Regions from separate parts of the Mesorhizobium oxytropidicola genome, predicted to be linked through region 3. Evidence: predicted binding sites of a transcription regulator. Region 3 holds the regulator's gene; each other region holds the start of a gene.
The links. Region 3 encodes PhoB, which activates phosphate uptake and scavenging genes when phosphate is short. Its sites were predicted from a motif close to TGTCATNNANCTGTCAT; they were not measured.
Positions count from the first base shown of each region.

Region 1: AC0V8S_RS28250 (LTA synthase family protein) is a predicted target of PhoB. The motif match lies at 823-839, and genes of this name have one in related genera.
Region 2: olsB (l-ornithine N(alpha)-acyltransferase) is a predicted target of PhoB. The motif match lies at 798-814, and genes of this name have one in related genera.

Region 1 is NZ_CM149692.1:5,596,348-5,598,614, forward strand. It holds gene fabD (ACP S-malonyltransferase) at 1-599, opposite strand, end outside; gene AC0V8S_RS28250 (LTA synthase family protein) at 878-2,267, shown strand, end outside.
Region 2 is NZ_CM149692.1:2,024,122-2,026,388, reverse strand. It holds gene AC0V8S_RS10135 (ATP-binding protein) at 1-590, shown strand, start outside; gene olsB (l-ornithine N(alpha)-acyltransferase) at 878-1,753, shown strand; gene AC0V8S_RS10125 (trimeric intracellular cation channel family protein) at 1,887-2,267, opposite strand, start outside.
Region 3 is NZ_CM149692.1:1,628,366-1,630,632, reverse strand. It holds gene AC0V8S_RS08195 (ROK family protein) at 1-783, shown strand, start outside; gene phoB (phosphate regulon transcriptional regulator PhoB) at 938-1,627, opposite strand; gene phoU (phosphate signaling complex protein PhoU) at 1,647-2,267, opposite strand, start outside.

The DNA.
Region 1 (2,267 bases), 3.2 Mb from region 3:
ACCTGCAGCATCAGTGCCCGCTTGGCGCCCTTTTCAGTGCATAGTTTCGCCGCCAGTTCGACCGCGGCCTTGGCGCCGGAGATGACCAGCTGGCCGCCGCCATTGTCGTTGGCGATCTGGCAGACTTTGCCAGCCCCTTGCGCGGCCTCGGTGCAAGCGGCTTCGACATCCGCCTGCTCCAGTCCGATGATCGCCGCCATGGCGCCCTCGCCGGCCGGTACCGCCGCCTGCATGGCGTTGCCGCGGATGCGCAGCAGCCGTGCGGCATCGGCAACGGAAACAAAACCAGCGGCGGCAAGGGCTGAATATTCGCCCAGCGAATGGCCGGCGACATAGGCGACCTTGTCCTTCAGCGAGAAACCGCGCGCTTCCAGCGCCCTGATCACCGCCAGTGACACCGCCATCAGCGCCGGCTGCGCGTTGGCCGTCAGCGTCAACGTTTCTTCCGGACCTTCCCAGATCAGCTTCGACAGGTTTTCGCCGAGCGCGTCGTCGACTTCCTGGAAGACCCTGCGCGCCTCGGGAAAGGCGTCGGCGAGCTCTTTGCCCATGCCGACAGCCTGGCTGCCTTGTCCCGGAAAGGTGAATGCGACGGCCATGCGAGGGCTCCCGAAGACTGGTTTTACTTGCCTGATAACACGAATTTTCCCTGCCTGTGGCGCAAGGCAGGCCGCCAAGTCAAGCCCGGTTCAACCTGGTGCCAGCTCCGAGCTGCGCGCCGAGTGCCTGTTCCAAAAGGCTTTTCGGCGATCACTCCTGATGAAAACCGCTCACGAATCGTTTGCTGGCTCTTCTTATTTCCGCCACAGGCGCTAGCTTTGCGTGACAATTATATGACAATCGCGTGACTTGGGTTGTCGCCGGGTGGGAAGTTAAAGTGGCAAAGAGTTCGAAACGCGCCAGCAAAGCTGCGCCGCAATTCCTGGAAGACGATCCGTCCACCGGCTATCTGCCGGGCCGGAGATGGCCGGTCGTCCGCTATGGGCTGATCAGCCTGGCGATCTCGGCCATCCTGGTGTTTGCCATCGAATTGATCGTGCGCGGTGATGTTGCCGGTACCGTTTCCTTCTTCCTGCAGCCGCTCAAGCCGGGTTGGACGACCATCGTCGTGTTCGCGCTGATCCTCATCGGTCTCGATGCCGTGCTCGGACGCAGCCATCAAAGCCTGATGATCGTCGCGCCGTTGACGCTGTCGCTGGCCTTTGTCGGCCACCAGAAATCGCATTATCTGGGCGACCCGCTCTACCCCACGGATTTCCTCTACTCCCGCCAGATCGTCGCCCTGCTGCCGCTGCTTGTGCGTGACCGGCCGATGACGGCGCTCGCCATGGTCGTCGGCATCGTCGCCGGCCTGTCGCTGCTCGTCTATGGCTGGCGGCTGTGGCGCCGCAAGGTTCCAGCACTCAGCCGCAAGGGCCGCCTTGCCCGGCTGACGCTGGCCGTGCCGCTGCTCGCCTTCTTCGTCTCGATCATGGATTACGCCACCTTCTCCTGGACCAGGGACCGGCTGCAGATCATCCCGATCATGTGGGACCAGAAGGAAAACTACGCCTCCAACGGCTTTGCGCTCGCCTTCGCGCTCAACGTGCCGATGGCGCATGTCTCGGCACCGCCGGGCTATACGGATAAGGCGATCGCGGCGATCGAGAGGCCGCAGATGACAGCCACTGTGCCCGATGAAAAGCCCGACATCATTGTCGTCATGAGCGAATCCTTCTGGGATCCGACCAAGCTGCCCGGCGTCACCATCACGCCGGATCCCATTCCCACCGTGCGGGCATTGCGTTCCGGTTCGATGTTCTCGCCCGAATTCGGCGGCATGACCGCAAACATCGAATTCGAGGCGCTGACCGGCTTTTCCAACGCCTTCCTGCCGGCCGGCAGCATCCCCTACCAGCAATATGTGCGCACGCCGACGCCTTCGATGGCGACTTTCCTGAAGAGCGAGGGCTACAGGGCGCGCGCCATCCATCCGGGCACCAACTGGTTCTGGAACCGTGGCGCGGTCTATGCCGATTTCGGTTTCAACGATTTCAAGTCGGAAGAGACGCTGCCGCCCATGGAAAAGCGCGGACCGCTGGCATCGGATGCGGCGATGACGGACGAAATCATCCGCGAAGCCGACGCCAGCGACGACCCGGTGTTCTTTTTCGCGGTCAGCCTGCAGAACCATGGCCCCTATGAACCGAACCGCTATTACAACCCGACCCACGCGGTGCAGGCGCCGATCAGCCAGTGGGCACGCGACTCGCTGCTGAGCTACGCGG
Region 2 (2,267 bases), 400 kb from region 3:
AAGCCATCACGCTGATCGCGCCGACCGACCGCGGCATGCTTGGCGAGTTCCGCGCCAGCGGCTACGCGACCTTCCTGGCCCGACCGGTGCGCGGTGGAACACTTTTGCGTGTCCTTTTGACCAGCCATGCACCGGCCCTTGCCCAGCCACAGCCGGAAAAGCGCCGCACCCCGGCGCTTCGCGCCTCAAGCGACCGCCAGCAAGGCCTGTCCGTGCTGATCGCCGAAGACAACGACATCAATGCCATGCTGGCCCGCGCCACGCTGTTGAAGGCGGGGCACCGCGTCAAGGTGGTCGGCAATGGCAAAGCCGCCGTCGAAGCCGTCACTGGCGCCGGGCACAAGCACCGCTTCGACGTTGTGCTGATGGACCTGCATATGCCGATCATGGACGGGCTGGACGCCATTGCCGCGATCCGCCGCCATGAGGAGGAAATATCAGCGCCGCCCGTACCGATCATGGTGCTGTCGGCCGACAGCCAGGAAAAGACCCGCCATGCGGTGCTCGCCCATGGCGCCAGCGGCTTCGTCACCAAGCCGCTCGACCCCGACGCGCTGGTCAATGCCGTCGAGGGCCAGGTCGCCGCTTGATCTGCTTTTTCCATCCGTGCGGTTGATGCATGTCACTCAAAAGTGACCGCCGATTTGCGAGGACGATGTGCATGAAAACAAGGACCTTGAGCGCTACGCATGGGGTTCGCGCGGACGAGACATGCCTCGGCTCTCCTCACCGAACGTAGCCGGTTGACCGTTTTCGCCAGCCGACGAAGTATTGCCCGCGACGCCGTATCACGGTACTGTCACAATCCTGTTGCACCTACACCGTATCCCCGTGCCAAGAGGGATGGCTCGAAGGAGAATCACTCGTGCATACAGTTATGCCGGAATGTGACACTCGGCCAAACGCCAGCAGCGCCTTGCTTGCCGGACGTAATGTCGATTCCGTCATAAAAGGCGCAGCACTCGGCCGTATCGGCAATCTCGAAGTGCGGCTCGCCCGCAACGAGGCCGAGATCGCGGCCGCGCAGGAAGTGCGCTACCGGGTATTTTACGACGAGCTTGGCGCCCGGAAGGACCTCTTCCAGGCGCAGGACCGTCGCGACGCCGACCGCTTCGATCCGCTCTGCGATCATCTTCTGGTCCTGGATACGACGCTTTCCGGTCCCGAACATCGCCGTATCGTCGGTACCTATCGCCTGCTGCGGCAAGAAATCGCGGCCACCGCCGGCGGCTTCTATTCCGAAGGCGAGTTCGAGCTGACCAAGCTCATCGCCCGTCATCCCGGCCAGCGTTTTCTCGAACTCGGCCGCTCCTGCGTTTTGCCGCAATACCGTTCGAAGCGCACCATCGAGGCGCTGTGGCAAGGCATCTGGGCCTACATCAACCACTACGAAATCGGCGTGATGACCGGCTGCGCTTCCTTCCATGGCACCGTGCCGGCCGCTCACGCGGAGGCGCTCACCTATCTTGCCCATCACTGCCGCACCAACTCCGCCTGGGACGTGCGCGCGGTTTCCGATCGGTACTGCTCCATGGATCTGATGCCGATCGAGGCGGTCAATGCCAAAGCAGCGATCGCGGCAATGCCGCCTCTGGTCAAGGGCTATCTGAGGGTCGGCGCCCGCATCGGCGATGGCTGCGTCATCGACCGCGAATTCTCGACCGTCGACGTCTTCGTGGTGATGCCGGTCAAGGAGATCGGCGCCCGCTACGTCAACTATTATGGCGGCGAAGCGCAGCGCTTCGCGGCGTAGCGAATAGCGAATAGCGAATAGCGAATAGCGAATAGCGAATAGCGAATAGCGAATAGCGAATAGCGAGAGCTACGCCGCAATCCCGAGGACTGCTATCCCTATTCGCTACTCCCTATTCGCTACTCACTTCTTTTCACGGAATATCTTCCGGCCGTCGGCCGGGCCGGCTCTTGTAGGACGGAAACGACCAGCCGAAACGCAGCGCGCCGCCGCGTACGGCGAGTGCCACGACGAAGCCGGCCAGCCCCGAGACGATCTGCGGCAATCCGGTGACATCGCCCAGTGTGAAGATGGCGGCGCCCGCCAGGGCGGCCGTGACGTAGATTTCCGGCCTCAGCAGCACCGATGGCTCGCCGGCCAGGAGATCGCGCAATATGCCACCGAAGGTCGCGGTGAGCATGCCGGTGATGATCGAAACCACCGGCGAACCGGTGATTGCCAGGCCTTTTGCCGCGCCCATCACCGAAAAGGCGGCCAGCCCGATGGCGTCGAGCCACAGCAACAGCTTGTAGCG
Region 3 (2,267 bases):
GGCATCACCGACACCGAGGCCCGGGCGATGCTGTGGTCGCCGATCACGCCACAGACCGACATCGCCTTCGCCGATATACTCGAAGCCGAGTTCGGCATCCCCGCCACCATGGAAAACGACTGCAACATGATGGCGGTGGCGCTGCGCTGGCGCGATCCCGAGCGTTACCGCGACGACTTCATCGCCATCCTGCTTTCGCACGGCATCGGCATGGGGCTGGTGTTGAAGGGCGAGCTGTTCACCGGCACCCATTCCTCGGGCGGCGAGTTCGGCCACATGATCCATCGGCCAGGCGGCGCGCTCTGCCGCTGCGGGCGGCGCGGCTGCGTCGAGGCCTATGCCGGCAACTACGCCATCTGGCGCAATGCCCGGCAGCTCGGTGAGGACACCGAGCCGGTCGCAGATGTCAGCGACGCCCAGATGCGGGCACTGGCCGCGACGGCGCGGGAACGGGACGGGCCCGAGCGCGAAGCCTATCGTAAAGCCGGCGAGGCGCTCGGCTATGGCCTCGGCAGCCTGTTCGCGCTGATCGATCCCGCACCCGTCGCCATGGTCGGCGTCAGCGCCGCCGCCTTCGACCTGATCGAGCCGGCATTGCGCGAGGCGATCGCCCAGACCGCTGGCGGCCAGCACTCGAAATCGATTTCCTTCGACACCGAACCGAACGAACTGCCGCTGATCCGCGAAGGCTGCGCCATGCGCGCACTGACCTTCGTCGACCAGGAGATTTTCGCGCCGGGCGGGCAGGGTAAGTCAGGCGTTGCCGGCAAGAACGTTGCCTGAGTAACGCGCAGGGATATGTTGAGATTCAGGTCAGGCCGAGTCGAGAATGGCGGGTTCCGAGAACCGGAACGGAGCGGACATTTGGGTCCGTGAGTACCGGAAGCGCGGGAAACCGCCATTCGCAGGCCGGCATCACCTGAATATCAGCATATCCCTAATCCTCGCGGATCGCGTAGCCCGCCCCCCGAATGGTCCTGATAACATCGGGCATGCGGCCATTGTTGACCGCCTTGCGCAGCCGGCCGACATGCACGTCCACGGTGCGCTCGTCGATGTAGATCGTCTCGCCCCAGACATTGTCGAGCAACTGGCTGCGCGAGAACACGCGACCGGGATGGCGCATCATGAATTCGAGGAGGCGGAACTCGGTCGGCCCGAGCCGGATCTCGCTCTTCTTGCGATAGACCCGGTGCGATTCGCGGTCGAGCACGATGTCGCCGACCTTGAGCACGCTGGACAGAACTTCCGGCTTGGCGCGGCGCAGCAGCGCCTTGACGCGAGCCATGAATTCCGGCGTCGAGAACGGCTTGACCAGATAGTCGTCGGCGCCGGTCGAAAGGCCGCGCACACGGTCGCTTTCCTCGCCGCGCGCGGTCAGCATGATGATCGGCAGCCGCTCGGTCTCGGGCCGCATCCGCAGGCGCCGGCAGAGTTCGATGCCGGACACCGCCGGCACCATCCAGTCGAGCACCAGAAGGTCGGGCACGTTTTCCTGCAGGCGGATTTCGGCTTCGTCGCCGCGTGTCACCACCTCGACCTGGTAACCCTCCGATTCCAGATTGTAGCGGAGGAGCACGCCAAGCGGCTCCTCATCCTCCACCACCATGATGCGTGGTGCGATCATCGATTGGTTACCCCTGCGCTCAGGCCGCCGGCGCCGACATCGCCGTCTCGTCCTGTTTTGGACGGTTGGCGGGCAGTTGCGTGCCGGTCAGGACATAGTACGCGTTTTCGGCGATGTTGGTCACATGGTCGCCGATGCGTTCGAGATTCTTGGCGCAGAACAGCAGATGCGTGCAAGCCGTGATGTTGCGCGGATCCTCCATCATATAGGTCAGCAGTTCGCGGAAGACGGAGGTGTATTTGACGTCGATGCGCTCGTCGTCGGCGCGCAGCTTCGCCAGCGCGGCGGCATCGCGCGCCGCATACTCTTCGATCACGCCCTGCACCTGGATCAACACCAGCTGCGCCATGGCGTCGATGGAGTGCGAAAGATCGCGCGGCGTGGCGCTGAGCCCGACGGTGCCGACGCGCTTGGCGATGTTCTTGGCAAGATCGCCGATGCGTTCGAGGTCGCCGGCCATGCGGATCGAGCCGACGACATGACGCAGATCGTCGGCCATAGGCTGGCGCTTGGCGATCAGTGTGATGGCGCGGTCGTCGAGCTCGCGCTGGCGCGCATCCATGATGGCGTCGTCGGAGACCACGCGCTGTGCCAGAGCATTGTCGGAATTCAGCAGTGCCTTGGTGGCACCGCCGACCAT